3 regions of the Paenibacillus borealis genome follow, and region 3 is predicted to be linked to each of the others. Evidence: predicted binding sites of a transcription regulator. Region 3 holds the regulator's gene; each other region holds the start of a gene.
What was found. Region 3 encodes Rex, which represses fermentation and respiration genes when NADH is low (regulators of the CRP and FNR family bind a similar motif). Its sites were predicted from a motif close to TTGTGAAATATTTCACAA; they were not measured.
Positions count from the first base shown of each region.

Region 1 (10,645 bases), 3.1 Mb from region 3:
CAGAGGAACTGGTCCGTCTGGGGTTCTGGTCAAACACACCGGAGAAGGAGCTGCTGCTGCTGAATTTCCTGTATCTCGGCTTCAAGCATGGCCGCAAGGTGATGAATATGCTGGCCGATGATACGGTGCACGCCTTACAGAAGGCGGTTCAGCAGCTTCGGCGGGAAGGTCATCTGTATCTGGGTTTTGTACGTTTCTCCGTATACGGTCCGGTCATGGCCGCGGTTATTGAACCCCAGGGATACATCCTTCCGGTCATTCAGGAGCATTTCTGCGACCGGTTCCAGGGCGAGAGCTTCATGATCTACGACCAGACTCATGAAGTAGCGCTGATTCATGAACCCGGACGGGAGGCTATCATTCCGTTAAGCGGCTGGACCCCGCCTGAGCCGGATGAAGCTGAGGAGGCTTACCGCCGCCTGTGGACAGGGTTCTATCACGCGATCGGAATCAAGGAGCGCCGCAACGAACGCCTGCGCTCCTCGCTGATGCCCAAGCGTTACTGGAAGCATATGGTTGAGATGAACGGCAGCAATGGCGTCCCTGCACTTGCTGCTGCGCAGCGCAAGAAGGCGTTACAGCAGGAGCCGCCGGAGAGCATCGGCTCGCTCCGGGCTTCACTCAGACAAACAAATACTCATACTTAATGGATAATCCCATTTTCCATTTCATTTGATCACCTTTACTGCTGCTGACAAAGGTTTGACGGGACTCCTTGTTCACTTGCATAACGGGGATGGACATCCGCACATTTCAGCTCCTCATCAGAGAATCTAATCCATACATAATCATCATACAGAACGCCATGCGTCTTTTTCACAATATCGGTAGGAACATATTCTTGCAGCCCCAAGGATTGCAGTATTTCATCGATGTGATGCCGGGTACGCGGTACACAGCGGGACTCGAAATAGTCCAGCACATCCCCAACGGAGACCTTAGCTTTACCCGGAAAAGGCAAAAAAACAGGCTCAACCTTATCATCTTGCCAGACTTCAACGGTTTGATTTATATAATCCAGTTTCACTTTGGCAATTACCCGGTCATGCTCTAACACCTCAAATTGAAGAGGAGGAGCTATGAACCTATTCAGTTTCTTCATCTGCAGCCTCCTGATTATCCAAAATATTAATAGCCTTGCTTTATACTAGTATAGTCTAAAAACCGCCGTAAATCCTTCATTCGTCAAAGGTTCCGATCGTTCGAGTCCAGCAGCTTTTTTTGACAAAGCGCTCTCTAACAGGCAGACCCGGCCGCTTCATATTATCCAGCACAAAAAGAGTGCCCCGCCGCCATTTTCATGACTACCCGGAGCACTCCCTCTTGAGAGCTTACTATAATTAATTCAATTTACACGTCTGAACGTTAATTAGTTCAAAGCCTTCCATACCCAGTTCTCAACCTCTGGAAGATCGATGCCTTCTTCACGGATGTACTGGTTATGTTTCTTCACCATAGCATCCATTTCATCAGCGATATTCTGATATTTGCCGGCATCCGGCAAGCTCAGCACAGCTTCCTTCGTGAGGTCGAAGCGGTCCATCTGGTTGAGTACACGCATATCGAACGGTGTAGTGATGTCGCCATTCTCGCGGTAGCCATGTACATGCAGGTTATGGTTGTGGCGGTCGAAGAACAGGTCTTTGATCAGGCCTTCATAGCCGTGGAAGGCGAAGATGACCGGTTTATCCTTTGTGAAAAATTGATCAAACTGCTCGTCAGATAAGCCGCGCGGATCGAGCTTCCGGCTTCTCAGCTTCAGCAGATCTACCACGTTAATGTAGCGGATTTTCAGTTCAGGCAGCTTCTCATGGAGGATTGAGATCGCAGCCAGGCTCTCCATAGTAGGTTCTGTACCCGACGAAGCAATAACCACATCCGGCTCTCCGCCCTTGTCGGTGCTTGCCCAGTCAATGATTTTGAGGCCTTTGTCCACCAGTTCCTGAGCTTCATCTGCCGAGAACCACTGCGGACGCGGGTGCTTGGAGGATACAATCAGGTTGATCTTCTGACGGTCATTCAGAATGGTGTCGAAGACAGCCAGTAAGGAGTTGGCATCCGCCGGCAGATACTCACGGATAAATTCCGGCTTCTTATCAGCCAGGTGACCCAGCAGACCCGGATCCTGGTGAGTGTAACCGTTATGGTCCTGCTGGAATACAGTTGATGTTGCAATAACGTTCAAGGATGGAATATCTGCGCGCCAAGTTTGATCAGTCGCCTTGCGCAGCCATTTGAAGTGCTGGGTAATCATCGAATCGACAACGCGCAGGAACGCTTCATAGCTGGCGAAGAATCCGTGACGGCCCGTCAGTACATAACCTTCCAGGAAGCCTTCCGCCTGATGCTCGGATAATTGGGAATCAATGACACGGCCGTAAGGAGCCAGGAATTCATCCTGCGGTTCCTGGATGGAATCCATCCATTGACGTTTCGTCACTTCAAACACAGGTCCCAGACGGTTAGACATCGTTTCATCCGGTCCGAAGATCCGGAAGTTGCGGTTCTCTTCGTTAAGCGTTACAACCTCTTTCAGGTACTTACCCAGTACGGCCATATCTTGCGCGATCACTTGACCCGGTACGGAATTATCCAGTGCATAGTTGCGGAAATTCGGCTTGTGCAAATCTTTGATCAGGTTACCGGCGTTCGTTACAGGATTCATGCCCATACGTCTGTTGCCAGTAGGCAGGATCTCAGCCAGATCAGCGTTCAAACGGCCATTCTCATCAAATAATTCTTCAGGTCTGTAGCTGTTCAGCCATTCGAGCAATGCTGGTGCATGCTTCATATTCTTCTGATCTACCGGAATCGGCACCTGATGGGCCCGGAAGGAGCCTTCATTCGGCACACCGTCCCACGCTTTCGGACCGGTCCAGCCTTTTGGGGTACGGAAGACGAGCATCGGCCAAGCAGGGCGTGTGGTGTCGTTATTTTCGCGGGCATTCTTCTGAATCGCTGCGATTCTTTCAATGATCGTGTCCAGAACCTTAGCCATTTCCGGGTGCATCAGATCAGGATTCTCGCCTTCAACGAAGAACGGTTCCCAGCCACTTCCTGCAAAATAAGCGGTTAACTCTTCTCTGGACATCCGGGACAGAATGGTCGGGTTGCTGATCTTGAAGCCGTTCAAATGCAGAATCGGCAGCACCGCGCCATCTGTAATCGGGTTAATGAACCGGTTTGAGAACCAGGAAGCCGCCAGAGGACCGGTCTCTGCTTCACCGTCACCTACAACAACTGCCGAGATCAGGTTCGGGTTATCCAGAATGGCACCCACACTGTGAGACAAGGAGTAACCCAGTTCGCCGCCTTCATGAATCGATCCTGGTGTTTCTGGAGCAGCATGGGAAGCAACTCCGCCCGGGAACGAGAACTGTTTGAACAATTTCTTCAGTCCAGGGATATCCTGAGTGATCTGAGGGTAGATTTCAGTGTAGCTTCCGTCCAGATAGGAGTTCGACACCATAACCTGGCCACCATGGCCCGGACCTTCAATATAGAACATATCCAAATCATATTTAGTAATTACGCGGTTCAGATGCGCATAGATAAAGTTCTGCCCAGGGATAGTGCCCCAGTGTCCGATCGGCTTCACTTTTACGTCTGCGTCCTTCAAAGGTTCTCTTAACAACGGGTTATCCTTCAAATAGAGCTGACCCACGGAGATGTAATTGGTTGCGCGCCAGTAGGCGTCAAGCTTTGCCAAATAAGTTTTAGAAGAATAATCCACCTGTGCGATTGATAATCCCATTTCTTCCACTCCCTAATTTTTATCTTTGTATTTTGAATATATCACTTCTACAGTTACATCATACTCCTGGCTTTAATAAATTCAATCTTTTTAGCAATTGATACGGTCCAATATTGTGAATTTTTGAACATAGTATGAAATCCGCAGCAAATTAGTTATAAAAGAAGCATAATTTTAATAACCATGGATGTATTTGTAATTTATTTCACAAGCCTCTTTTTTATACTCCGCCGCCCTCCTGATCTTCCTGGGGCAAACAAAAAGACCGGAACTATCTTCCCGGCCTTTCGTGATTATTATTCAGTTATTCCGTTAATGAACCGATACGAAGGTATTGAATTTCAGATATTTGTAATGGAACCGCATATGTGAGAATTCGAACGGCGTCCCATTATCCAGGAAGAAGATCCCTTCCATAATCCCCACGGGCTCATTTTCCTTCAGGTGGAGCAGCTCCTGATCATTAGCTAACGACGGCTCGGCAAAAATAGACAAAAAGGATTTGGTGACCGCCAGATTGCGCGATTCCTCCAGATAATGAAAGATCGACCCTTCTATAATCGCCATATCGAGATCCTGCACGATTTTAATCGGAATGTATCCGGTCTCGATCATAAAGGGTTCATCATCAAACAGACGCAAGCGGACAATTTTATATACAAAATCATGGGGCTGCAGGAACAAATCGCGCTGAAGCTCTTCCGTAGGCCGAATAACCTCGAAATTCAGTACTTTGATCTCCGGCTTCTTGCCATGCATCTGGAAGTTGTCAGAAACCCCGAGATTAGAGCCTTCGTAATTAAAGATGGAATCGTTTTTTATGTACAACGGGTTAATAAAGGTTCCGGATCCGCGTTTCTTGAAAATAATGCCGTAGCTCTCCATCTTGGTTAGCGCACGCTTAATGGTGCTGCGGCTAACCTGATACGTTTCACTAAGACTGCGCTCATCCGGCAATCTCATATCAGCAAACCGTCCCGCAAAAATCTTCATTTTGAGGTCATCAATAATTTGCTTATAGACAAATTGTGTCATGTAGCACTCCTTCGTCGGGCCCTGCATTAAATTTCAATATTAAATATATCATATTAGGGTGAATGATAGCGTTCAAATTTCAAACCTGAAACCCCGCCTGTCAAAGCGCGTACATAGAACTGGAAATAAATATATTACCAGGGGGAAATGCAAAATGGAGAGAAAATTTGTTATCAGTTTGATCATTGCTTTTATGGCGCTGACGGGGTGCAGTTCGGATAAAAACACGGCAGAGTCTCCGGCGTCTACAGCTGCTGCTTCGGCAGAAACACAGGCTTCTTCAGTGAGTCCTTCAGAGACACCCGCGCCTGAACCTACTATCGCACCAACACCTGCACCTAAAAAACTGTCTGATACAGAAGCTGTGGCGCTTGAATACGTCAACGTCTTCTTAAACGGGTCAGATGGGGAAGCGAAAAAGGTCTTTATCACTGACAACGTCTATCCGGATGCCCAGCCGCTGTTTCAAATGATTCAATCCGTAGAAACACCTGATGACCAGAAACTTAAGAATCCCCAGGTTCTCGAGTCTACACATTATTCTGATGAAGGCGGAATGAAAGTTGAGGCCGTGCTAATTCAAGGCCAAAAGGCCTCTAACCCCAAAAGCGAATTGATCGTTCTTATCAGTGACCTGAAAATTATATGGGCAACAGATTCATCTGACCAGGAAACATTCGGCGAAGCAAGAAAGGTCTTCAAAGAGCACCTCCCGGAAGCTTCGTTATCAACCGTACCTGCTCCTAGTGAAATGTTAAGAGATATCCGGAATTTCGTCATTTCCGATGTGTGGAACGAAGGATTTGTTGACATCCATTCGTATATGAATAGCGGGACCGGCAGTACAGGACAGAATCTGGATATCAATTTCACCGTTGAGCAGCTGGCCAAGACCATGGATAAGAAAAAGGAATACGACAGCTATATCGCCGGTCTTGATTCCAAATACGATTCACTTAAGCAGGTCTGGACGAAGCTTTCCTCCGAAACAGATCGTCTATACAGCCTGGTTCAACAGAATCCGCCTAAAGCCAACGATACTACTGCAAAATTTGATACCGGAATTTTCAATCAGTATTTGGAGGCCTTTGAGAAGGAAGTTGACGCCGCAATAAAATAATTGCATACAAAAATGCAGTCCATCTCCTTAGGGGGAGGACTGCAATATAACAAACAGCTATAAAAATATTATATTGTTTGCTTTTTACACTAAAAATTAGGGTTTCTAGGTAGGCCGGAACTGTCTTATAATGAGATTGGGCGGGAAATTCCAACCGTTTGTGAACGCGTGTTTACACTCCTGCCTGTCATCCACTTTGTAGGAGGAATGGTTATGCAATACGGTCATTTTGACGAAAAAAACAAAGAGTACCTCATCACGAAGCCAAATACACCAGCCCCATGGGCCAACTATCTTGGCTCGCCGGAATACGGCGCAATTATCTCAGGAAATGCCGGAGGCTACAGCTTCGTGAAATCCGGAGCCAACGGACGGCATCTCCGCTACCACTTTAACTCCAATGACGAACCCGGGCGCTACATTTATGTAAAAGATCTGGAGAACGGGGATTATTGGTCCGGCTCCTGGCAGCCGGTAGGTAAAGATCTGGATCAATATCAATCCGTATGCCATCATGGAACCGGATACACGAACATCGTCTCGGATTACGATAACATCCATACAGAGTCCTTATATTACGTGCCGCTGAACAAAACCTATGAGGTATGGCGGATGAAGGTCCGCAATGATGGCACCACAGCACGGAAGCTGGCTCTCTTCGGCTTTGCTGAACTAACCAACAATAACAACTATGAGCAGGATACCGTCAACCTGCAGTACACCCTGTTTATCTCGCGGACTTATTATAAGAATAACAAGATCCTGCAGGTCATCAATGAGAATATCCCCGAGGAGCAAACCTGGAGATTCTTCGGCGCTGCCGGCGCGGAGGTGGCCGGTTACGACGGCGACCGGGATACCTTTCTGGGAGAATACCGCAGCTACGGGAACCCGGCTTCTGTTGCCAACGGTGAATGTTCCAATTCACTCAACTACAACACGAACGCCTGCGGTGCATTGCAGATCAATGTGGAGCTGCAGCCGGGCGAAGAGAAAGAAGTCGCTTTCCTGCTGGGACAATACGATGAGCAAGGCGCGTCTGAAATTCTCAGCCACTACAAGGATTTGTCTGTTGTAGAGGAGGAGCTCGAAGAACTGAAAGCGTTCTGGCACAGCAAGCTCAACCGCTTCCAGGTCCAGACCCCGAGCGATAATCTGAACAATATGATCAACACCTGGAATGCTTACCAGTGCTTCATTACCTTCATCTGGTCGCGTGCTGCCTCCTTCCAGTACTCCGGTCTTCGTAACGGACTAGGCTACCGGGATACGGTACAGGATATTCAAGGCATTATCCATCTGGATCATGAGATGGCCCTTGAGCGTCTGAGACTGATGATTTCGGCCCAGGTATCCAATGGCGGCGGGCTTCCACTCGTCAAATTCGATCATAATCCTGGCCATGAAGGCACTCCGGACGATCCGGAATACGTGCGGGAGACCGGTCATCCCCATTATCGCGCCGATGATGCCCTGTGGCTGTTCCCGACGGTTATTAAATACTTAAATGAAAGCGGTAACTGGGACTTTACGAATGAAGTGGTTCCTTATTCGGATAAAGGCGAGGATACGGTGTATGGACATCTGCGCCAGGCCCTGCAGTTCAGTCTGGACCGCATGGGTGCACACGGTATGCCGGTTGGGCTGCATGCGGACTGGAATGACTGTCTGCGTCTTGGAGCCAAGGGAGAATCTCTGTTCGTCGCCTTCCAGCTGTACATGGGCTTCAAAATATTCATGGAAATTGCCCAGAATAAAAACAAGCCGGAAGATGTAGCGTGGGCACAAGGCCTGCTTGATGAGCTCGACGGTAACATTCAGAAGTATGCCTGGGAGAAAGACCAATTCGTACGCGGGTTCACCGAGGACAATTATACGATTGGCTCCTGGGAGAACGAAGAAGGTAAGATCTGGATGAACCCGCAAAGCTGGGCAGTGTTAAGCGGCGCCGCCCGTCCAGAGCAGGCGAGGGTCTCCATGGATAAAGTCTACGAGAATCTGCGGACAGATTACGGTACTATGCTGTTCTATCCGCCATTCCGTAAATACGGCTTGCCCGTAGCCCTTATGGCCCTCTTCAACGCCTCCACCAAGGAGAACGGCGGCATCTTCAGCCAGCCGCAGGGTTGGCTCATTCTGGCCGAGACGATGATCGGCAATGGCGACCGCGCGTTCGAGTATTTCCTGAACTGCAGTCCGGCCAGCATGAATGATAAAGCTGAGGTCCGCAAGCTTGAGCCTTATGTGCATGGCCAATTCGTCGAGTCCAAGGATAGCCCGTACCAGGGCCGGGCACATGTGCACTGGCTCACCGGCACCGCCTCGACCGTCATGGTCTCCCTGGTAGAGGGCATCATGGGAGTTCAGCCGCAGAAGGATGGCCTCCGCCTGAACCCATGTGTTCCTTCCGACTGGACAGAATTCTCTATGGTGCGGGAATTCCGCGGCAAGAAGCTGAACATCCGGGTTGAGAACAATAACGGCGTGCAAAAAGGGGTATCCCGTATCGTCATTAACGGTGAAGAAATCCAGGGCGACCTGATTCCGGTTACCCAATTGGCAGCAGAGAATGATGTGCTCGTCGTTATGGGATAAGAAGGTAAATATACGGAATAGAGAAGAGGGCGGACCGTTATGGTCTGCCCTCCTATTTTTGTCTGCATCACGTTCCTTCTACAACCGCGGATCCATCTCCTTCTCCTTCGTTACCTCAAATAACAGGTTGGCCGCAATCTGCTTGTAGACCTCGTTCTCCGCCGAAATCTCATCCAGCTTCACTTCCAGCAGCTGTCTGCCCAGGCGGTGCTCAGCTAAGGACGTGCGCAGTTTCGGAGCGATATTCTTCTGCTTCATCAGCTTGGCATATTTATGCGGGAACTTGTAGTCATACCCGTAGATGATCGACAGGTAGCCAGGATTACGGACCTTCAGATACGGAACCACCCCCTGCTGCTCCTGCTCCGGCTTAATGACGATACCTTCCATATGCTTCTCCACCGTTATTTTTGCGAAATACTCCTCTGCCTTGATGTAGGCATCCGGCTCATTCAGGTCGAGCACCAGCACTTCGTCGTCGTTCAAGAAGCGGTATTGTTCCGAAGTCAATCCGTCAGGTATCCGTTCTTCCCCACTTTCCAGCACTTCCTTCAGGATGGCAAAAGGTTTATACTCAAGCTCCGCATCACCCGCATATAGCTCCAGCTGCTGCTTATATATCTGGTAAGCTTCGTCCCGCTGGTCAAGATCTACGTAGGAATCTCTTATGTCCCGGATATGCTTATACGTCTGGTACACATGAGAGCCATAGCTGCTGTTAAGCGCCTCTTTGGTCAGATGATGCTGATCCTGCTCAAAGCCGCTCGCCTCATAATCCTGAATCAGCTTGCCCAGCGACTCCTCGAACCCATGTTGTCTGAGGAATTCCAGCTCTGTCTCCAGAGCCCGCCCAATCGGCCGGAACTGACGCTCAATCAGCCCATCCCCAAGTGCCTTCCACGGCAGCAGCTCCCCGTCCAGCAGAAGTACACGAATGTTTTGCTCCGCCATATACGCTCCGAATTTCTGCAGCAGTCCTTCGTAAACCGGAGTCAAATCGACCGCTTTGACCTTATATCCATTACGGCTGACTGCATAACACTGCTCTATCTCCCGGTAGAGATACACACTACAGCGTGATCCCATATACTTGGGCTGCAAGACTACTTCCGATACACGGCGCCCGGCAAAATAATCCAGACCTTTACGCAGCGACTCCAGCTCACCGGCAGCTACGTCCTTATCCGCAGGTGACATCGTCCCCGAGATAAAGTTGACCCGGTTCCGCGAGGAATATTGCAATCTGCGCACAGCTTCGTAATCCAGCTCCTGCAGCGATACGGGCTGCTCTTCATGGAACAACGTTGGCAACTCTTCCTGCAGCACAATCTGATGAGATTTATGGCTTTTATAAAAAGGTTTGAACGATATGCGGACAGAAGTCAGGCCGTTCCCCTGCACGGCTCCCGTGTCGAGGTGGAGCTTGTTCTTGATCCGGAACGTCTGCTTGGCGGCAATATGACCAAAGAGATGGAACGGGTGATTACTCACCGCCTCCTGCTTCAGGAAATCAAGCTGCTGCTCGTACGCAGATTCACGGTCCAGCCGGAAGTTACGCTGATGGCGCAGCGAATTCGTATCCAGCTTCCCGATATACTTATTGCGGCAGGGCGCGTGTGTAACATAGAAGGAAGGACCCTGCATACCGATATAGCGGTAAAAAGGCTTGGAATCCTCCACCAGTACCGAGAATTTACTGAAGAGCTCAGCGTCCTCTTTTAAAGCCCGGGTCGAATCAAAATACGTTCTTAGCAGCTCCGGATCGGTCCCTTGAATCTCACCCCGCAGGTATTTATAGACGAAATTCTCATGGTTGCCCATCACCAGCAGGAAATGCCCCCGGTTCTCATACAGGAACTCTATCGTCTCCCGTGTCTGCTTGCCTTTATCAATCCAGTCGCCGGTAAGAATAATCTTTGTGTTACTCAGCTTATCTGTAGCGCTTAACTTACCTTCTTCTATTTTATATCCATAGCTGCGCAGTAGCCCCTGAAGCTCTTGAACACACTCATGGACATCGCCGACAACAATATACTCCAGATCCTGCGGAAGCACTGCCGAAGTATAAGCCTCCCAGTCTTCTATGATCACCCGGTAGTCCGAATTAGACAGCACTTCGCCCTCACCCGCGCCTTCCAGAA
Region 1 is NZ_CP009285.1:213,569-224,213, reverse strand. It holds gene PBOR_RS01080 (TIGR03915 family putative DNA repair protein) at 1-647, shown strand, start outside; gene PBOR_RS01075 (hypothetical protein) at 683-1,102, opposite strand; gene PBOR_RS01070 (phosphoketolase family protein) at 1,370-3,754, opposite strand; gene PBOR_RS01065 (GntR family transcriptional regulator) at 4,067-4,789, opposite strand; gene PBOR_RS35155 (hypothetical protein) at 4,944-5,909, shown strand; gene PBOR_RS01055 (glycoside hydrolase family 94 protein) at 6,123-8,504, shown strand; gene PBOR_RS01050 (metallophosphoesterase) at 8,583-10,645, opposite strand, start outside.
Region 1: PBOR_RS01070 (phosphoketolase family protein) is a predicted target of Rex. The motif match lies at 3,948-3,965, and genes of this name have one in related genera.

Region 2 (10,645 bases), 2.9 Mb from region 3:
CAGGCGCAAAAACATCACAAAACGGCAGCCCTCCAGCATGCCCCAGCAATGCCGCCTTTTTGGCATAATAGCGCTGAAAGTCCGGCAGACTCTCTTCAATGGCCTGAAGCATTACCTGAAGTGTCTCCTGATCCATCCGCGATGCTTCCAGCACTTTATGCAGTGGTGAAGCATATCCTCTCAGCTCATAGACGGCCGCAGCCTCCCCGGTTACGGCATTAATGCAGGCTGCACTCTGCTCCGCTACCCTGCGGCAGGCCTCATGCTCCGCTTCTGCCGCCGCCCGGCGTACCGCAGGATCGGGATCATAGGCGAGATTGCGCAGCTCGGCAAGCGACACACTCCGGCTCAGCCCGTCCAGCTCCGCCTCGACTCGCAAGGTAGACAGCGTCTGCATGTACAGCCGCTCCCACGCCTTGGACCCCGTCGCCTGCATCCGGGCAATCACCGCTTCGCCTTCCTCGCTGAGTAAATGCTCGGATTTACTCTTAAGCTCCCGCAAGTAGAAGCCGTGCTGCTCCAGATAAACGCTGGACCCGATACTCCGCTCCAGTTCATCCGTGCTTACCTTAGCCAGCCACTTGCTGAAGCTGACCAAGGCTTCACCCGCACCATATGTGACCTCCTCCAGCTCATCCATCAGATTAACGGCCTCCATATTACTGCTGTCTGCACTGAACCTTAATTCCGCGTAGCTGAACAAGCGGAGATATATATGTTGATAAGCATTATATTGTCTCAGGAACTCTTCCATCACACCCGCAGCATCCTGCCCGCTATTCATCTGCGAGGCTGACCATGTATTCAGCTCCACGGCAAGTGTCTCCACCAGCCTGCGGTCCTGCTGAAATTGCTCCGACTGGAAGGAGGGATAGATCCGGTCCAGATCCCATGTTAATTGCATTTTCTAACATCCCCTTATCTATAGTCGCAGGAACAATTCATCCTCACATGCTTCCACCCCGTCCGCCATAATCCTTGCTGCAAAATCCACTTCAGTATATCACGCCTGCCAAATTAGAAGTCCATGGAAATATTAGATATAATCAACTGTACCAAGCCATAACCGATTTCCGGAAAGGAGCACCGCATGGTCAACCAGTCGATCACCGAAGGGGTTATACGTACACGTTCGAAGCTGCGCAGAGAGTTGCTGATTTCTATTTTTGATGAGTTCGATGGCAGCATCATGGCTCTATCCCCTGACCGAAGAACCGAGAAATACAGCAAAATGGCGCAAAGCGCCTTTTCCTTCTACCGGGGGAGCGCTTATCTGTTCTATTTTGACACGACAAGGCAGTACTTCCCTTACCACAGTTCACCTAGCCGCCCTACCTGGATTCAAGGGGACCTGCATTTCGAGAACTTCGGCGCTTTCCGCAATGAAGACGGAGAGATTGTGTATGATGTGAATGATTTTGACGAGGGGTATGTCGGCTCTTATCTGTACGATCTGCTGCGGATGGCAGTCAGTATTGCGCTTGTCGGCAGACAGCTCGGGCTGGGACAGACAGATCAGCTTAAGCTGATCCGGAGTTATGCGGAGGCTTATTACCGTCAAATTCACCGCTTCTGTGATAGTAAAGACAATCCCGGTAATTTCGTCCTGGATGAGGATATGGCCAAAGGCCCCATCAAGAAGCTGCTCCGCAAGCTGGAGAAACGCCGGCAGAGTCATTTCCTGGAGAAGGTCACCGCACAGATGCAGACCAGCCGGGTATTCCTCGAGACCTCGGAGCTGCTGATTCCCGGAGCTGCCGAGCAGGCACAGCTGGAGCTGGCCTGGAGCTTCTATACGCAGACGGTGGTTACGCGCAGCCTGAACGAGGAGCATTTCCGGATCAAGGACATTGCGGTCAAACGCGGCTCGGGAACGGCTTCCATCGGACTGGACCGCTATTATATTCTTATTGAAGGCGGCATGGAGCAGGCCGGTACTGACGACACTGTACTCGAGGTCAAAGAAGTCCGTGTTCCCGTTCCCGCCTATTTCCTGCCTTACTCGGACTCATTCTGGCAATCCTTCGCCCATCAGGGCAAACGTGTATCCGCGACCCAGCAGGCGATGCACCACCAGGCTGATCCCTACCTCGGCTTCTTAACGGTAGACGGCCGGGAGTTCTATGTCAGGGAGCGCTCCCCGTACAAAAAAAGTCTGAAGCTGGAGAATATCGCAGACATGGACGAGCTGACCGTAGTTATCCAGCAGATGGGCAGCCTGACCGCCAAAATGCATGCCCGCGCCGATGCCGATGTCGACAAGGGTATTCTCGACTATCACAGTGAGCAGGAGATCGCCAAGGCCATGGGTCCCGATTCTGATGCCTTTGCCCGTTATATCGCAGAATGGGCTTACGGCTATGCCGGGCAGGTAGAGAAAGACTATGCCATGTTCGCGGATTGGGTGTCGGAGCAGTACGGTATATAACGGGCGGGTACTACCCCAGATTAAGCGTAGTGAATTCTACTTTGGACAATCGCTCGCTGAAGCGCAACAGATATCAGATATCAGATATCCCGCTTTCGGTACATCTGTTGCGCTTAACTGCACTTCGTACAATTAAAAGTTCTATTTTCCGCCCCCGGACTCCGTTTAATTGTATTCTGTACACTTAATCGGCCTTATAAGGACCACATTAACGAATTCGGGCAGTTTTAGTTGTATGAAATACAGTTATAGTCTGCAAGTATAACTAATCGCCGTTTTTAATTGCACATTATGCAGCTATCCCAACCTCAAAGAAGCTCTCTCTACCCGAACCCGGGCGGAAAGAGCTTCTTTGTATGTCAATATTATTTCTCAGCCGCCGCATTCATGAGTTGGCTCGGCCGGTCCAGCTCATACAGCTTGCGGTAACGCGGTTCCCGCTCCATCAGCTCCGCATGGGTGCCGCGCATCTCCACCAGGCCATTCTCCATGAAAATCACCTCGTCCATCTGCTCCGCACCCACCAGATGATGGGTAACCCAGATCAGCGTCTTGCCCGCCATCGCCTCGAACATGGTGGCCAGCAGCTCGCGCTCCGTGCGCGGATCAAGGCCTACCGTCGGCTCATCGAGCACAACGACCGGCGTATTCTGCAGCAGAATACGGGCCAGAGCGATCCGCTGGCGCTCTCCGCCGGAGAAGCGCTGCCCTGCTTCGCGTACCGGAGTGTTGTAGCCCTCCGGCAGCGAAGAGATCAATGGATCCAGCTTCGCCAGGGCTGCCGCCTGCTTAACCGCTGCCTCCGAAGCCCCCGGGTCCCCGAGCCGGATATTGTTCGCCACCGTAGTGTCGAACAGATGCGGGCTCTGGTTCAGCACGGCGATGAGCTGCGGAATCTGCTCACCGTAAGCCGCAGCGTCAATTCCGTTAATCGTGGCGGAGCCGATGGTAGGCGTGATTACGCCTTGCACCATCTTGAGCAGCGTCGATTTACCGGCTCCGCTGCGGCCGATCACGGCAACCTTCCGGCCCTGCGGCAGGTCCAGCACCATATTCTGCACTGACCAGTCGTCTCCCGCCGCATAGCGGTAGCCCGCCGACTTCAGTTCAATATGGGCCTGCCCGCTGGCCTGGATAGCCTGCACAGCAGCGGCAGCCTTCGCCTTGGCTTCTGCATTCTTGGCTGCTTCGGCCGCAAGCGGCACAGCTCCCTCCGCTGCTCCCACCCCCTCCAAGCGCTCCAGTGAATTCCGGTATTGCGGAATTTTCTCGACGGCCTCGGATACAGGCAGGAAAGCATCTGCTACCGGGAAGACGACCAATACGAACGCGGCAATCAGCGTTCCGGCAATCGCTCCATCGGCATACTGTCCGCCTGCCCAGTAGAGCAGGGACAGCACGCCAAGCCCGACAACGGCTTGGCCGATGAACATGCGCAGCCGCGCCCAGCGCCGCAGCGCACCGTCTGTGCGGGCGACGGTCTGCTCGTCGGCCTCATAGGTGTCGACGAACTGGCTCTGCCGTCCGCTGATGACCCAGTCGCCCAGACCCAGCACGGCATCGGTCAGCTTCTGATACAGCCGGTTGCGCTCCTGCTTCACCTGACGCTGACGTTTCTGGGTGAACAGCAGGGAGATCAGCGGCAATACGGCCACCAGAATCAGCATGTATAAGCCCATAAGCAGGGCAAACGCCAGATCAAACGTGCCGAGCGAAATAACGGCTACCGCATAGATCAGGAGTGCGATGATGCTCGGGAAGACCGTGCGGAGATATACATTCTGCAGATATTCGATATCATCCGCGAGCATGCCGAGAATATCCCCGGTCCGGAAGCGCGAGGACAGGAACAACGCCTGCGGCTCCAGAATGTTGTAGAGCCGGATGCGCATCTTCGAGAGAATGCGCAGAATCGTGTCATGTCCTACGAGCCGCTCCACATAGTGAATGACGGCCCGGCTTGTCCCGAACGTGCGCACGCCGACAATCGGCACATAGATCATCAGTATATTTTCCGGCGGAATCGATGCCTTCGAGATCAGGAACCCCGAGGTATACATCAGGGACGATGCCGAGAAGATCGTCAGTGCGCCCAGTGCAATAATCAGCACGAACCGCCAGAAGTAGGCAGAGTAATAGGGAGCAAACCATCCTTCACGTTTCAATGGATTCCCTCCAATTGACTTTGAATAAGCCCGTAGTAGGCACCCTTGCGGGCGGTCAGTTCGCTATGTGTGCCGATTTCGGCAACGCGTCCCTGCTGCATGACGACAATCAGATCCATGTCGGTCATCCAGTGCAGGCGGTGCGTAGCCAGGAATACCAGCTTGCCTGCGAACAGCGGCAGCATCGTTTCCTTCAACTCATATTCTGTCTCAATGTCCAAGTGAGCCGTCGGCTCATCCAGAAGCATAACCGGGCGGCTGCTCAAGAGCGCACGGGCCAGTGCCACACGCTGCTCTTGTCCGCCGCTGAGCGAACGTCCGCCGCCGCCGATCATTTCATCCAGGCCGCCAGGCAGCGAGGATATCAGCTTCGATAGTCCGGCGGACTCCAGTGCAGCCGCAACAGCTTCCTGCGTAGCCTCCGGATAATAGAACCGCACATTGTCAGCCAATGTGCCGCTGAAGATGTAAGGACGCTGCGGAATATAAGCGGTCTGCTTGCGCCAGTCCTCATCCGTAAGCGCACTGACCCCATTTCCGTTAATTGTGATGTTACCGGAGGTCGGATGAAGGAAGCCGCCCAGGATATCCACGAGCGTAGACTTGCCTGCTCCGCTCTCCCCGATAATTCCGATCTTGGCATATCCCTTGAATTCGAGATTCACCTCTTCAAGCGAGGAGGCACCGTCGTCTTCATATTTCACGCTGACTCCATTAAGCCGTAAACTGCTGTTATTGTTCCACGTGAAAAACGCTCCAGGTGCCTTGCCATCTTGTATAGCTTCCTGTCCCCCCGGCTCCAGCAGCTTCGCCTGCACGGTCTCACGGTCAATGATGCTCTTCATTGCTTCTCCGGCTTCCTTGCCGTCGAGTGTGGCATGGAAGTCCGCACCCACCAGCCGCACCGGCAAGAAATATTCCGGAGCCAGTATAAGGATTGTTAAGCCTGTAACCAGTGTCATCTGCTCATTAACCAGCCGCAGACCGAGGCTTACTGCCACCGAAGCCACCGACAGCATGGTGAAGAAGTCCATGGCGAATGAAGACAGGAACGCCACGCGCAGCGTACGCATCGTGGCCGAACGGTAGCGGTCGCTGACCGTAGCAATACTCTCGCTATGGCTGCGGCTGCGCCCAAGGAATTTCAGCGTTTCCAGACCGCGCAGCGAATCCACGAAATGATTGGAAAGCGTACGGTAGGACTTCAGCTGGCGGTCCATTTGCTTGCGGGCCGTCATGCCGATCAGAATCATGAAGACAATGATGATCGGCATGGTTAAGGTAAGAATGACACCGCTGGACGTATCCTCGGTGTACACATAGACAAGCAGCAGGGCCGGTGTTACCGCCATGCCGACCATCCGCGGAATAATCAGTTCCAGGTAGGTGCGGAACTTGGTTACTCCTTCAAGCACAAGTGTGACCACATTCCCGGTTCCCCGGTCCCCTACCAGCCTCGGTCCCAGCTGGAACAGCTTATCCATCATTTGTCTCCGCATGCTGCTGCCGGTAGCTTCCGCGAAGCGGTAAGCTGTGCGGCTCATCAGCATGGCACAGGCATGGCGCACGAGAAATGCAAGAAGGAACAAGAGCGATTTAGCCCCTTGTTCCTTCAGCGGTTCTCCCGCAAACAGCGCAGAGACAACTTCGGCCAGCGATTTCGCCAGCAGAAGAATGGACAGGCTTTGCACCAGGGTAAGGAAGCCGACAATCAGAAAGACAGGCTTTACTCCTTTGTACCCAAGCAAATTTTTATCCATTAGTATTCAAGATGCTCCTTCTCGTGAACCCGTTTGTGGAAGATGAAATAACTCCAGATCTGATAGCCCAGCACGAATGGCAGCAGCGTCAGGGCAACGATCGTCATTACCTTCAGTGAATAGTGGCCGGAAGCCGCATTCGTAATCGTCAGGTTGAACGCCTGATCCAGCGAGCTGATCATCACCCGCGGGAACAGTCCGATGAAGATCGAAGCTACCGACAGCGCCATTACCGCTCCGGTCATTCCGAAGGCATAACCATCCTTCTTCTTAGTCATGAAATATCCGGCGAGCAGATAAGCAACTACGCCCAGAACAACTACAATCCATAGCAGTGTTCCGCGTTTATCGAAGATATCCGTCATGGTGTACGTCATAATAACGAAGGCTACCAGCAGCGCTGCCAGCGGGATCAGCAGTTTCTGGGCCAGCTTGCGTGCCCGTTCCTGCAAGTCTCCAAGGGTACGGAGCGTGGTGAACATCAGTCCATGTACCAGACACAGCAGGACTACTGTAATTCCCGCTACAACTGTATAGGCATTAACGATATCGAAGAAACCGGCATACATCTGCATATCCCCGTCAATCGGCAAGCCTTTGATGAAGCTGGCAAACACCACAGCCAGCAGGAACGGCGGCAGGAAGCTGCCGAAGAAGATGCAGACATCCCAGGTTTTCTGCCATACCTTCGAATCACGTTTACCTCTGAATTCAAAGGCAACACCGCGGGCAATCAGCGCCAGCAGGGCGAACACAAACGGGATATAGAATCCGCTGAAGAGCGTCGCGTACCAATGCGGGAATGCGGCAAACATTGCGCCCGCCCCCGTAATCAGCCATACTTCATTCGCATCCCAGAACGGACCGATGGAATTAATCAGCACCCGGCGCTCTGTATCATTCTTGGCGAGAATCTGAGTCTCCATCCCTACGCCGAAGTCAAAGCCTTCAAGGAAGAAGAATCCGACAAACAGCACTGCAATCAGCAGAAACCACAATTCATTAAGAGAAAGCATGGGTTGATTCCTCCTTGTTATACGGATCGTGGGATTCGCCGTGGTCGTTATCCATAGCATAAGGCCCTTTTTTGATAACTTTGATGAACAGGCCAATCAGCACTGCACCCAGTATGGCATAAATTGCGGTAAATGAAATCACTGAGAATAACACCTGTCCGCTCGTAATATTAGGTGATACACTGTCTTCTGTAGTCATTAGTCCGAATACCGTCCATGGCTGACGCCCCATCTCCGTCATAATCCAGCCCGAAGTGTTGGCAATCGGCGGGAGCAGCAGCCCCCAGAACATGAACCGCATGAACCAGGTATTCGGTTTGTCCATCTTTTTGCGCCACATGAGATAGATGGCATACACGCCAAGCGCGATCATCAGTGAGCCTGCAGCCACCATAATCCGGAAGCTCCAGAACGTTGTTTTGACAGGTGGGATATAGTCTCCCGGTCCATATGCCTGCTCATATTCCGCCTGCAGCTGATTCATCCCTTTCACTTCACCGGAGAATTTACTGTAGGACAGGAAGCTTAGCAGATAGGGAACCTGAATTTCATTGCTGTTGGTTTTGTTATCCGTGTCAATATTGGCAAAGATCGTCCATGGTGCCGGGTCGCCGCTCTCACCCCAGAGTGCTTCGGAGGCGGCCATCTTCATCGGCTGGGTCTCTACCAGATACTGTGCCTGGGCATGACCTGCAACAGCTACGCCGAATGAAGAGATAATACCAACAATGGCTGCGATTTCGAACGATTTCCGGAAAAAAGGAACGTCCTGCTTCTTGAGTAATTTATAAGCACTGATCCCCGTTACCAGGAATGCGCCTGTAGCGTATGCAGCGAGTACTGTATGCGGAAACTCCACCAGCAGCTGCCCGTTCGTGATCAGTGCGAAGATATCATTCATTTCCGCCCGCCCGTTATTCACCTGGAAGCCTACCGGATGCTGCATGAACGAGTTCGCCAGCAGAATCCAGAATGCCGACAGCATCGTTCCGAGTGCTACCAGCCAGATGGAGACGAGATGGACCTTCTTGGATACCTTATCCCAGCCGAAGATCCAGATTCCGATGAACGTGGACTCCAGGAAGAATGCGAGCAAGGCTTCAATAGCCAGCGGGGCTCCAAAAACATCGCCGACGAAGCGTGAATAGTCAGACCAGTTCATTCCGAACTGGAACTCCTGCAATATCCCTGTCACTACGCCTACTGCGAAGTTAATGAGGAACAGCTTCCCCCAGAACTGCGCCATTCTTTTGTACTCTTCATTGCCTTTTCTAACGTACATGGTCTCCATAATAGCAATTAAGAGCGCTAGTCCGATCGATACCGGCACAAAGAAATAATGAAAAATCGTCGTCGACGCAAATTGTATACGCGACAGCATTACTGTATCCATATTTCTCCCCTTCCTTCTCCCCATTCGATATGTCTATTCTGTCAAATTTCCAGGGCCTTAAGTGTGATAATTATCACATTATACACCCTGTTTCAGCATGAAAATCAATAAATTTGTGACAAATATCACAATATTACATAAAGAAAGCAAAAAAAATAAGACGGTTTCGCCGTCTTGAATTTGTTCATCATTTATAGTTGTCTTGGTTCATAAAGGCATTGGTTTAGGTAATGGAAATACCTTTCTTAAGCGATTTGAGATCGCCATTCGAATTAAGCAATTGCGGCAGCATCTTCATGCTACGAACCATGGGGGAATGACAGAGACGGCAAGAAGGCGCATGCTCAAATGCGAAATTATCCCTCATCCATCCGTTACATCCATCGTTGGTACAGGCCCATATTGCGGTATTTTCTTCCGGTACTTCCTCCAAAGGCTTCTTCCGGTAGTTCATTGCCGTTCCTCCCTTCCTTTATGTTACAAGCTCAGTAACGATAAAAAAAGACCGTCCCAACTTTCACAAGCGGGGACGGCACCTTCTATTAATTACAGTTTTACAACGTTTTCGGCTTGTGGTCCGCGGTTGCCTTGAACAACGTTGAATTCAACGCGTTGGCCTTCGTCCAAAGTTTTGAAGCCGTCGCCAGTGATTGCGCTGAAGTGAACGAATACGTCGCTTCCGCCTTCAACTTCGATGAAACCGAATCCTTTTTCTGCGTTGAACCATTTAACTGTACCTGTTTGCATGTGTGTTACCTCCACAAATTTAAATTAATATGTTCTTTTTATCTTCAGACAAAGAAAAAATTCACACATTGAGAAAGGTTGTAATTCATTTGACAGCCCTTTTCAATGCGAGAATTAGGTATCAATTGTATGAATAATTTCATGTTACCACACCTTTATAACAAAGGCAAGCTGTCCTATCCGAATTTCTCCGTTTTTTCCCTTATAAGGTCTTCTTCCCAATGTAAGGGTTACCAGTTGCCGTAAATAGTAATATTTAGAGCTGATATCATTGTTTACCCCGTTGATTTGGACTTGAAACGGGCTCCGTCCTCTTATATTTGGCATAAGAGGACGGCATGAACCGTGTCCGTTATCCTGACTGCCCTATTATTATATACGGCAGCTTCCGGTTTTATTCCTCGGGTTTCTCAAGAAGTTGTACGGTCACCTGCTTCACTTCACCATTGCGGTAAAATGTAATTTGCAGATCATCACCGATCTTGGTGTGGTCATACAAATATTTGCGCAGAGCCAAGGTGGATGTAATCGACTTATCATCGAACTTGGTAATGACATCGTTGAATTGCAGGCCTGCATCCTTCGCCGGTCCCACTGCATCCAATACCACAACCCCGTCGGTTACCGTAGTCGGAAGGTTAAGCTCCTTGCGCTGGTCTTCAGCCAGCGGTACATACGGATTATTCAGATCCACAGAGTACACACCCAGGTATGAACGGGCGATTTTCCCATTGGTTGTAAGCTCGTCAGCTGTCTCCATCACATGATTGGCCGGAATGGCGAAGCCCAGTCCCTCCACACCCGTATCAGAGATCTTCATCGTGTTGATGCCAATCACTTTGCCGTCCAGATCGACCAGTGCGCCTCCGCTGTTGCCTTCATTAATGGCAGCATCGGTCTGGATAACCTCCTGCTCCCAGTCGTATACCCCATCCTGATTCAGGGATACAGGAATCGTCCGCTCCGTATAGCTGACAATACCTGAAGTGAGCGTATCCCCAAGCCCCAGCGGATTGCCGATCGCTATGACCGTCTCACCCAGACGCAGTTTGGAGGAATCACCGATCTGCGCAACGGTGTCAATTCCTTTGGCGTCAATAGAGAGTACTGCAATATCGCTCACCTTATCAGCACCA
Region 2 is NZ_CP009285.1:8,106,321-8,116,965, forward strand. It holds gene PBOR_RS34560 (M3 family oligoendopeptidase) at 1-904, opposite strand, end outside; gene PBOR_RS34565 (DUF2252 domain-containing protein) at 1,091-2,428, shown strand; gene cydC (thiol reductant ABC exporter subunit CydC) at 2,794-4,593, opposite strand; gene cydD (thiol reductant ABC exporter subunit CydD) at 4,590-6,353, opposite strand; gene cydB (cytochrome d ubiquinol oxidase subunit II) at 6,353-7,369, opposite strand; gene PBOR_RS34585 (cytochrome ubiquinol oxidase subunit I) at 7,356-8,762, opposite strand; gene PBOR_RS34590 (cold-shock protein) at 8,986-9,216, opposite strand; gene PBOR_RS34595 (cold-shock protein) at 9,309-9,509, opposite strand; gene PBOR_RS34600 (S1C family serine protease) at 9,904-10,645, opposite strand, start outside.
Region 2: PBOR_RS34585 (cytochrome ubiquinol oxidase subunit I) is a predicted target of Rex. The motif match lies at 8,876-8,893, and genes of this name have one in related genera.

Region 3 (10,645 bases):
TTGATCTCGTCGGTGGAGGCAATTACACCATGTTCCTTGTCAGTCAGACAAGCAAGCACTTTACGGATTGCCGTGTTGTGTTCGAGAATTTCGCTTACTTCGGTTACTTCCTGTTTGCCGGTTGGCTTGTGGTTCAGAATGGAGGAATCCATTCCGATACGTTCTACCAGACCTTTGGCAAGTACAGATTCATCTGTCATATTGTACAGCTGGTATTTCAATGAAGAACTGCCGGAGTTAATAACTAAGATATTCATACACGGTCACCATCCTTGTCATACTTGAAGAAGCCTTCGCCTGATTTCGCACCCAGTTGTCCTGCACGTACCATCTTCTTAAGAATTGTAGATGGACGATACTTGAGTTCGCCGTATTCACGGAACATATTCTCAAGTGCAGCAAGAACGGAATCCAGACCGAAACGGTCTGCCATCTCCAGAGGCCCATTCTGGAACTGGTAGCCGATGCGCATAGCATCGTCAATATCTTCAGGAGAAGCGACACCTTCCTGTAGAACGTGCATTGCCTCGTTGATGAACAGACAAATGAGACGTGAACTTACAAATCCCGGGGATTCATAGATCATTACGCCTTTTTTCTCAACGATCTCGTCAACAAAGGTTTTGGTGTCTTCAAAAGTGCTGTCGGAAGTTTTCAGTCCGCGCACGATTTCAACCAGATCAACCTTGCCTACAGGATGTATGAAGTGCATGCCGATTACGCGCTCCGGATACATTGTCGAGCTTGCAAGCTCAGTCAAGCTTAAAGTTGACGTGTTGCTGGCAAGGATAATGTGGCTCGGACACACCTGATCGAGCTGATTGAATACCTTCTGCTTCGCTTCCAGATCTTCTACGATGGTCTCAATAACCATATCGCAGGAGCTCAGTTCAGCAAAATGTGTCACTTTTTGGATACGGCTAAGAATCAGTTTCTTCTCCGCTTGGGTAATGGCCCATTTCTCCAGCTGTTTGTCGAGACTCGTCTCGATCATTTCGTAGGAGTAGTTCAGTCTTTCTGCAGTTTTCTCCACCAGCATTACATCCAGGCCCTTGGCTGCCAGCATTTCAGCAATCCCTTGTCCCATTGTGCCACCGCCGATGACACCGATCTTTTTAAAATTCATTTAAAAGTCTCCATCCTTTCAGGTATCTATACTTTTGTATTGTACCTTGTCTGTCGAAAAAAATATGTAGCCCGACATATAATAATATCTTAGCATGTCTGAAAAGTAAAAAAAAATAACCGGCATAAAGAATTATGCCGGTAAAAGGACACTGTCACGAAATTGACAACGAAATTGCTCTCCGGAGAGAACTTCTTCCTTCATTAAAATGTCAAGAGAGTAATCAAATACATTTCTTTGCTTATTAAGCAGGTCATTCGTGCGGACCATCAGCTCATCCAGAATTTTACTATTCTCTTTCATCAGCTCTTCAGTGGTTACCATTTGCAGATTCGCGATCCCGAGGGAGGTAAGTCCTGACTTCATCATCGTCTCCACTATATTCAGCGCCTGGTCAAAGTCTCCGCGTGAACCGGTACTGCGTCCGCCGTAATACATCTCTTCGGCAGCTGCTCCGCCCAGGGCAATCATGATCTGATTCTCCAGATAATCCTTCGTGTACAGATACTGCTCGGTCTGCGGATTATGTCGTACATACCCGAGAGCTTGTCCGCGCGGAGTCAGGGTCACCTGGCTAACGCTTCCCGGACGAAGCAGTTCAGCCATAATAGCATGTCCCAGCTCATGAATCGCTACCCGCTGTTTCTCCTCATGATTCGTTTCCCGGTCGGTCTTCTCACCCATCATCACTTTGTCAATGGCCATAGACAGATGACGTTGCTCTACCTGGGTCAGATTCTCACGCATCATGTAAATCGCCGCTTCGTTCATTACGCTTTCCAGCTGTGCACCCGAGAAGCCATAAGCTTCCTCGGCGATTTTATCCAAACTTACCGTTTCATGCAGCGGTTTGTTCTTGGCATGCAGATCGAGAATTGACTTGCGGCCTTTCTTGTCCGGCATGTCAACCTGGATGTGACGGTCGAACCGGCCCGGACGCAGCAGTGCAGAGTCAAGCATTTCCTTGCGGTTCGTTGCCGCTACCAGCAGAATGCGCGGGGTTTCATTGTTGTAAATCCCGTCCATCTCGGTCAGCAGCTGATTAAGCGTCTGGTCATATTCCCGCTGCTGTCCGCCTTCACGCTTGCCGCCGATCACATCAATCTCATCGATAAAAATAATGGCGCTTTGCTTATTTTCCTTAAGCGCACGCGTGCGGGCATCCTTGAACAAGTCGCGGACACGTCCGGCACCGACACCGACATACATTTCCACAAACTCACTGCCTGATGCAGCCACAAAAACAGAGTTGGTATAATGTGCGGCAGCCTTGGCCATCAGCGTCTTCCCGGTTCCCGGAGGGCCTGTCAGCAGAATCCCCTTCAGCGGGCGAATCCCAAATTTACTGATTTCTTCATGCCGGATCAGGAAGTCCAGTGCTTCCCGCAGCTCCTGCTTAGCGTTGTCCTGGCCGCCGATTTCTTCAAAAGTAAGCTTGGACGGGCCATTCTTCTTGCGTTTCTTATCTGCGCCTGCATTCACCGTCAGACCGCCGCGGGCGTGGGCAATAAACAGGAGGGCAACAACCATGCCGAAGGCAATAATTACAGGGAAAATATTAATCCCGACAAAAACCATAAAAATCAGCATCACCGGAACAAATCCGGCCAGGACTTCTTTCCAATACTTAGGCATTGTTCCACACTCCCATCGTGGCCGCCGCACGCGGCAGAATGATGAACTTACTCTCTGACCCGTTGCTCAGACTCACATACACGTTGTTGTCATCAATTTCAGTTGTTGCTGTAACCCCGCTGTACTTGCTGTCTTGCACCTTCAGACCATCCAGCTTGGCAGGGATTAATGTATACTTCCGGCTCTCCATAGCTTCTGCTACAGAGAACATGGCTTTATCCCAATACTCATCCAGCAAAGCGCTGGAATTCTGTTCAACATCCAATTTTAGTGTCCGGCCATTGATAGCTGAGCTGCCCTCTTTGGATACATACTGCACCAGCTCACGTAATTTCGTTCCCGGCTGCAGATCAAGTTTCAAAGTAACCTCATTGCGTTTAATACTAATATGGGAATCCTTCACTCCCTCATAGGATGATACGAGCTTTTGCAGCGGCTCCTGCACGGCGAACTGACGATAGGAATACCAGCCCCCGAATAACAATGCAGCGGACAGCAGAGACGTTAGCAGTACAGGCATAAGACGCAGTTTCAAGAAACGTCCTCCTCTCAATGATGACCGAACATAAATCTATAATAAGACCAACCAGCGTGTCTAGCGCCCATCCGAGACTGACATGCTCTTAAGCATGTCTTGATACAAGTAGTAGTATATCATAGGTGTATATACGATTTTACATAAAAGTGTGAATATATTTAAAATTTTTGATACTAATTTCTGGATGTTTCAGTAGATTATCTTTCTTATCGGCAAAAAATATGTACAGAATTAGCTTTGCCGTAAGGATAACAGAGAAAGAGCGCCCTTAAGCATATAAATGCCTGCGGCGCTCTCTTTTGGATGATGTGGACATAGTGTTTCGGACTCAGATTCCGTTAATTGACCGATCACACCCCATTTCGGGCTCAAATGAACAAGATAACGGAATCTCAGTCCGCTTCGATGCCAGAATAGGCTTTTTAGAAGAAATAAGGGCTTCTCAGTCCGCTTCACTCCGCTTGAATTTACACTTTGGCTTGGTGCTGTCTGATTTCGCCGGCCATATATTCTGCAAAATCAATTAATAACTCCGGGTCGTAACTACTGTCACTCGCCACACCGCTATATTCTTCAAGGCAGTGCTTCAGCAGCCCGTGATAGCTGGACGGCAAATGCTGCAGGCCCCACTCCCCGCCTTCCTTTTTGGAAGACACTACTTCTTCCCGCACAAAATACAGCACCCGGCACAAATTCAGTGTGTAGTACACAGGAGAATCTATGATTTGCTGAGCCGCATCTCCGATATCACCTAGGATAGAATCCAGGTAGTATTGGCGGTCTACCGGCAGAAACGCTTCGCGGATAGGTTCACCGTACAAAATAAATCCCCGCTGATAGACGACGGCAAATTGAGCCGCAAGATCCCTGTCCTCATAACCGCCGCATAAATAATTCTCATCATTTCTGTAGCGGTCCAGATGAAAGTCCGAGAAATGAAACTCAAAAGGTGCCGGATGCACAAAATTCTTCAGATATTTCTTCAGTACAACAGTTAGCTCAATCCCGCGCCGGTTCGGCAGACTGTCGTGATAAGCTATCACTTTCTTGGCCAGTTTCCGGCTAACCTCTACAGGAAGCTTGTCGTGTACGACAATCAGCAGATCAATATCACTTTTATCCGGATGAAAGCAGCCCATGGCCAGCGAACCGTGCAGATAAATCCCGGACAAATTCGCCCCCATTTCCTCTTTGAACAACGTTACCGCCTGATCTAAATAGGCTAGAATTTCCAACTTTATGATCCTCCTGAATGTCAATTATGGTTGAAACAGATGCCGGGAACACATACTTCCGATATGGCAATCCGGTATGTATCATCGTATATACTAATTGATGCTATCCAGCTGGCAAGCCATCGAAACGGGTTGGAATTTTCCCCTCCCGTATTATTAAGCCATAGCTCCCGGTGAGTCACAAGTCCAAGAATGGCTATAGACTGTTCTCTCCCTTGAAGAAGCATTTAAATTCCGGCTTATATGCATAAAAAATGCGGGAGAACAGTTCAACTGTCCCCCCGCTCCTGCTGTAAACCATACTGGCTGCCGCTTACCGGTTGGGCAGGCTATACCCTTCACCGATAGCACTGCCGTCTGTGAAACGATAGAAGCTGTAATAGAACCTGCCGTCCTTTTTGTAAAACAGCTGCCAGGCATATTCTCCATTATATACTCCGGGCAGCAGCCGCTTAATCGTAATACCCGGAAGCTGGTCAGCTATAATATCACGGATTTGCGCCTCAGAAGTCCCTTTGCTGAGCTCCTCCGCGTATAAATCATTTTCGCCTCCGGCAGGCTGGCCTTCCCTGGTAAAGCGGACCCAAACCATCATTTCAGTCCCTGCATCATTTTTTCCGGTAAGCACCCAGTAAATCGCATTTTCATCCCAGACGGATTTCTGTGCTTTGGATATCTCAGTTAAGCCGGCCCGTGCTCTGGCAATCTCTTTGGCTTCACTCCGCTCGTTCCACTGATCCTTCATAATGTAGGCATAGAACTGGCTTAGTCCGAACAGAAGGAGCAGAACCAGGGAGATCCCCAGCGGAAGCCATTTTCTCCTCTTCTTCAACATACAGCTTCCTTTCCATTTAGCCTGTATTACCGTTTAAGCAGAGCTTCGAACGTTTCCTGTGCTTTGCGGCGGATGGCTTCTTCATCGAGTGTCAGGCATTGTCCGTGCTTCACAACCTGTTTGCCGTTCACCCAGACATGCTCGACATCCTTGGCACTGGCTGAATATACTGCATGGGACAAAAGATCGGTATGCGGGAGCAAATGCGGCTGATCAATATCAATCGCGATGAAGTCGGCCTTCATCCCTGCTGAAAGCCTGCCCACCTGGTTCAGGAAAATAGACTGCGCACCATATTCGGTCGCCATCAGCAGCGCCTCTGGAGCCGGTACTGCTGTCGGATCACCGCTTACGCCTTTGTGAATCAGCGCGGCCAGACGCATCTCTTCGAACATATCCAGGTTGTTGTTGCTTGCTGCACCGTCCGTACCCAGGGAGACCTTAACTCCTGCTCTGAGCAGCTCAGGAACACGGGCTACTCCGCTGGCCAGCTTCAGGTTGCTGCCTGGATTATGGGATACACCGACATTGTGGCGGGCCAGAATCTCAATCTCTTCATCATTCAGATGAACGCCATGGGCGATCAGGGACGGCCGGGTGAACATTCCCAGCTTCTCCAGATGAGCGACCGGACGCAGGCCGTAATCGGCCACATTCTGCTCCACCTCATGGCGGGTTTCGGACATATGCGTGTGCATTGGCAGATCAAGATCATGAGCCGCCTGGACAAACTTCATGAAAAACTCCGGAGGACAGGTGTAAGGCGCATGCGGCGAGAGCATCGCAGTAATTCGGCCGTCAGCCTTACCATGCCAGTTACGGGCAAAAGCAATTGCCTCAGCCAGCTTGTGATTCTGGACCTCTTCCGGACAGAGTCCGATGACACCGCGCATCAGCACGCCGCGGATGCCGGACTGCTCGGTGACCTCAGCAACCCGGTCCATGTGATCATACATATCAAGGAAGGTCGTAGTGCCGCCCTTCAGCATCTCAAGAACAGACAGAGAGGTTCCCCAGTACACATCCTCACCGGTGAATTTCTCTTCCATCGGCCACATTTTTTCCTGCAGCCAAGCCTGAAGCACCATATCATCACCGTACCCGCGCAGCAGGGACATCGCTGCATGGCCGTGGGTGTTGACGAGACCCGGCATAAACAGCAGACGGCTGCCGTCAATAACCCGGGCATCCTCTTCGATTACAGGCTTCGCTTCACCTATGTAAGTAATCAGATCATTCTCTATGGTCATATAACCGTTCAGAACCGGCTTGTCGCTGCCTGGAACCAGGAAACGGCCGTCTTTAATAATCGTTTTATTGCTGCTCATCTTCAGCTTCGTCCTTTCCGTCATGTAAATAATAAGCCAGACTCTGCAGATCAGTGGTGAAATCGGCGGCATGAATCCGGATATTAGCCGGAGTCTTAAGAATAACAGGGGCAAAATTGAGGATGGCCTCAATGCCCGAATCCACCAGAATATCCGCTACGTTCTGTGCTTCACTGTCCGGAACGGTAATAATTCCGATACGGATGCCCTGCGCACGGATGGTATCCCCCAGCTCACTCATCGGCTGCACAGTCAACGAGTTGATCTGCTGGCCTACCTTAGGCTCGTAAGCATCAAATATAGCTGTAATCTTCATCGTATCCTTCAAGTAGGCATTGTAATTCGACAAGGCGTGGCCGAGATTACCCGCACCTACTAGAGCTACGTTAATCTGCTGGTCCAGCTTCAGAATATGACGGATCTTCTCAATCAGATAAGAGACGTCATAACCGATGCCCTTTCTGCCGAAATCACCGAAATAAGCCAGGTCCTTGCGGATCTGGGCGGGATTAAGATCAAGCTTCTGTCCCAGCTCCTGAGAAGAAACTGTAGAGATTTCACGTTTTTGGAGATCGTTCAGGAAACGCAGGTACACTGGGAGTCTGCGGACGACGGCCTCCGATATTTTATCCGATTTCATGTTTTCTCCTCCTAAAAGTTTGATGTGATAATCCGATTATAGGAACCGTGCTCCGGTACTGCCCAATTGGGCAGCAGCCGTGGAGCGCGGGACTTCAGAACCATAATTACTTATACATAATATCAACCGGGGAACGGATATTAAACCCCGCCTTCTTCCAGCCACTCTGCAATCCGCGGCACCATCTGATCAGTCAGCATATGCTCCATCTTGGGACCGGGCAGCGAATACAGGAAATACTTCCCATAATAAGATTCAATGACTCTGGTATCATATACAATAACAATTCCGCGGTCCTGTGCGGTGCGGACCAGCCTTCCGAAGCCTTGCTTGAATCGGATCACGGCCTGCGGGACAGACAGCTTCATGAAAGGATTCTTCTTCTGTGCCTGCAGCAGCTCTGATTTCGCTTCAGCCAGCGGATGATTTGGCGGCTGGAAGGGCAGTCTGACAATCGCCAGGCAGGTCAAAGCCTCCCCGGGAATATCTACACCCTCCCAGAAGCTGCTCGTACCGAGCAAGACAGACGCCGAACTGTCCTGGAACCGCCGGATCAGCTTGCTCCGGCTGCCGCCTTCTACACCCTGGCCTAGCACCATGATATCCTGCGAAGCCAACGCCTCTTTCAGCGGATCATAAACCTGGCGCAGCATCTTGTAGGATGTGAACAGTACGAGCATCCGCCCCCGTGTGGCCACTGCAGTTTCGGCCAGAGAATGGACCAGCGTATCTACAAAGCGGGCATCCCCAATGCTTCCCTTGACGCTCGGGAAATCACGCGGAATGACAAGCAGCGCCTGTTCGCGGTATTTGAACGGAGACGGAAGCAGTGCTGTCATCAGACGCCCCTGCTCTGCTGCCTCGCCAAGACCCAGATTATCTATCATGAACTGGAATGACTTATCCACAGACAAGGTGGCCGAGGTCAGGATGATACTCCTCTTCTTGTCGAAGAACAGCTCCCGCAGCTGGGTGCTGACATCCACCGGAACGGCATACATCTGCAGCGACTTGCCGCGGTAATTACCGCTCCCCTCCAGCCAGTACACAATATTCTCGTCATTCAGTCCCATAAAGAATCGGATCTGCTCTCTAATGGAGGCCAGGTCCTTGAACAACCCGCCGATATCCGTCACGAGGCTGTCCGATGAGGACTGGCTGTCCGTATCACGCATCTCACTAAGCATTTTATCACCCTTGCGGATGATATCGCTCAGGCTGAGGTTGAGTGTATTCTCCAGGGCAGCCAGCTCCTCCCACTCTTTGGGCTTCTTGCCCGGCTGCAGGCGTGCGACCAGCTGGCCGGCTTCACCAGCTCCGGCATCGCTGCGTTCAGGCAGCAGGGCGAAGAGCTTATCGCTAAGCGTATCCCAGGACTCCTTAACGGTAAGCAGATCCGGGTAGATCCGGTCGATGACGCCGCTCCATTCCGAAGCCTGCTCACTGCCGGACGATTGCAGAGTCTGGCGCAGAGCAGGCAGCTGTCCGCTCCGGCTGTCCTTGTACAGGCGGGTGAGCGTATGCGCTACGGTGAAGTATTTCATCTGCATGCCGAGGTGTTTGCCGGCTATATCCTCCAGATGATGAGCCTCATCTATAATGAGATGCTCGTAAGCCGGAAGCAGCTGATGCCCGGCCTTAACGTCTGCAAATAATTTGGAGTGATTGGTCACCACCACATCGGAAATTCCGGCTTCATGTTTAGCCCGGTGATAATAACATTTCCGGAACCAAGGGCACGAACGTCCCAGACAGGAGTCGGTATCACTGGCTACGGTCTCCCAGAAGTCACCGCCGCGCCCGCTTAAGTTAAGCTCTTCATCATCGCCTGTCTCCGTTTGGGTCAGCCAGACAATCATCTGAGCAGCGGTAAGCGCTTCTTCCCTGGGACTTATGAAGTCCTTTTTATTTATTCTATGTTCAAACTTGCGCAGACACAAATAGTGCCCTCTTCCCTTAAAGATCGCAGCCTTGAATGGAAATGGCACAACACTCGTCAAAAGAGGGATGTCGCGCTCACGCAGCTGATCCTGAAGGTTGATCGTATGCGTGCTGACCATGACCTTCTGATTGCTGCGGACACTGTGATAAATGGCCGGAAGCAGATACCCCAGCGATTTGCCGGTACCTGTGCCCGCTTCAATCAGCAGGTGCTTATCCTGATCAAGCGCCGTTATGACCTCATGGATCATCAGTTCCTGTGCCTCACGGCTCTCATACTGCGGAAGGGTGTCCTTCAGACGCTTGGTTACCTCTTCCATATACTCCCCGAAGGTAATATTCTGCAGCGGGTTGTCAGATCCTTCATCTCGCGGCGGAGCCAGCTCTGCCCAGTCACCTACAGCAAGTGCCAGCTGGCGGTAGAAGGTCAGGTCTCCTTCCGGCTGGAAGGTCTCCATTTCGCGCTCACGCTGCAGACCGTCGAAATACCAGGCCAGGTCACTGTCCTCATCGGCGAACAGCTCATTGAGACGCTGGATGGTCAGGAGAGGCAGGCTGTCCAGCTCCTCCATACATTTCAGCAGCACAAGCGCCGTCGCGAGGGCATCACTGTCCGCCTGATGCGGACGCTCATGCGTAAGGCCGAAATGACTGCTCACTGCCCCAAGCTGATAGGTAGTCAGCGAGGGAAAGCATATTTTGAGAAAATCGATGGTATCCAGAATCCGGCCCTGAAACGGCAAATAGCCGCAGCGGTCCAGCGCATTCTGCAAGAAATGAAAATCAAACGCCACATTATGTCCAACCAGCACAACATCATCGAGCAGAGGCACCAGTTCCATCATCATCTCATCAAGCTCCGGCGCATCCTGCACATCACTGTCTGTAATTCCGGTCAAGCCCGTAATAAAAGGAGGAATGGGTGCTCCGGGCTTGACAAAGGAACCATACACCCGGGAGATGGACCTGTCTTCTTCTATAATGGCAAGGCCAACCTGGATGATCTCACCCACAGATTGGGTTCCCGTAGTTTCAAAATCAAGCACGGCAAATTTCATTATAAGTTCTATTCCCTTTCACTTGAGACTCTTTATCAGCATAACAGAAGTTACGAAAAAAGGCGATGCACACCCCCTGGGAAGAAGGCCGCATCGCTTGAATGGATGAAAAGTAATTATAAAAGCGAGACCAGCTGATGTCCGAATTGAAGCTTTCCGCCCCGCTTGCGGCAAACCTCCAGATTAACGTTCGGCTCAGGGAGAGCGGGATCATGCAGGAGAGAAAGGCTGAACAGCTCACTTGCTTCATTAAAGCGTTCCTGGGAGGCTCTGATGCAGCCAAGCGCGTTATAGATCATCGCCTTCAGC
Region 3 is NZ_CP009285.1:5,239,549-5,250,193, forward strand. It holds gene PBOR_RS22185 (acetate/propionate family kinase) at 1-257, opposite strand, end outside; gene PBOR_RS22190 (3-hydroxyacyl-CoA dehydrogenase family protein) at 254-1,126, opposite strand; gene PBOR_RS22195 (AAA family ATPase) at 1,259-2,761, opposite strand; gene PBOR_RS22200 (hypothetical protein) at 2,754-3,296, opposite strand; gene PBOR_RS22205 (aminoglycoside adenylyltransferase domain-containing protein) at 3,767-4,534, opposite strand; gene PBOR_RS22210 (cell wall elongation regulator TseB-like domain-containing protein) at 4,848-5,369, opposite strand; gene PBOR_RS22215 (amidohydrolase) at 5,396-6,697, opposite strand; gene PBOR_RS22220 (redox-sensing transcriptional repressor Rex) at 6,684-7,337, opposite strand; gene dinG (ATP-dependent DNA helicase DinG) at 7,478-10,336, opposite strand; gene PBOR_RS22230 (tetratricopeptide repeat protein) at 10,453-10,645, opposite strand, start outside.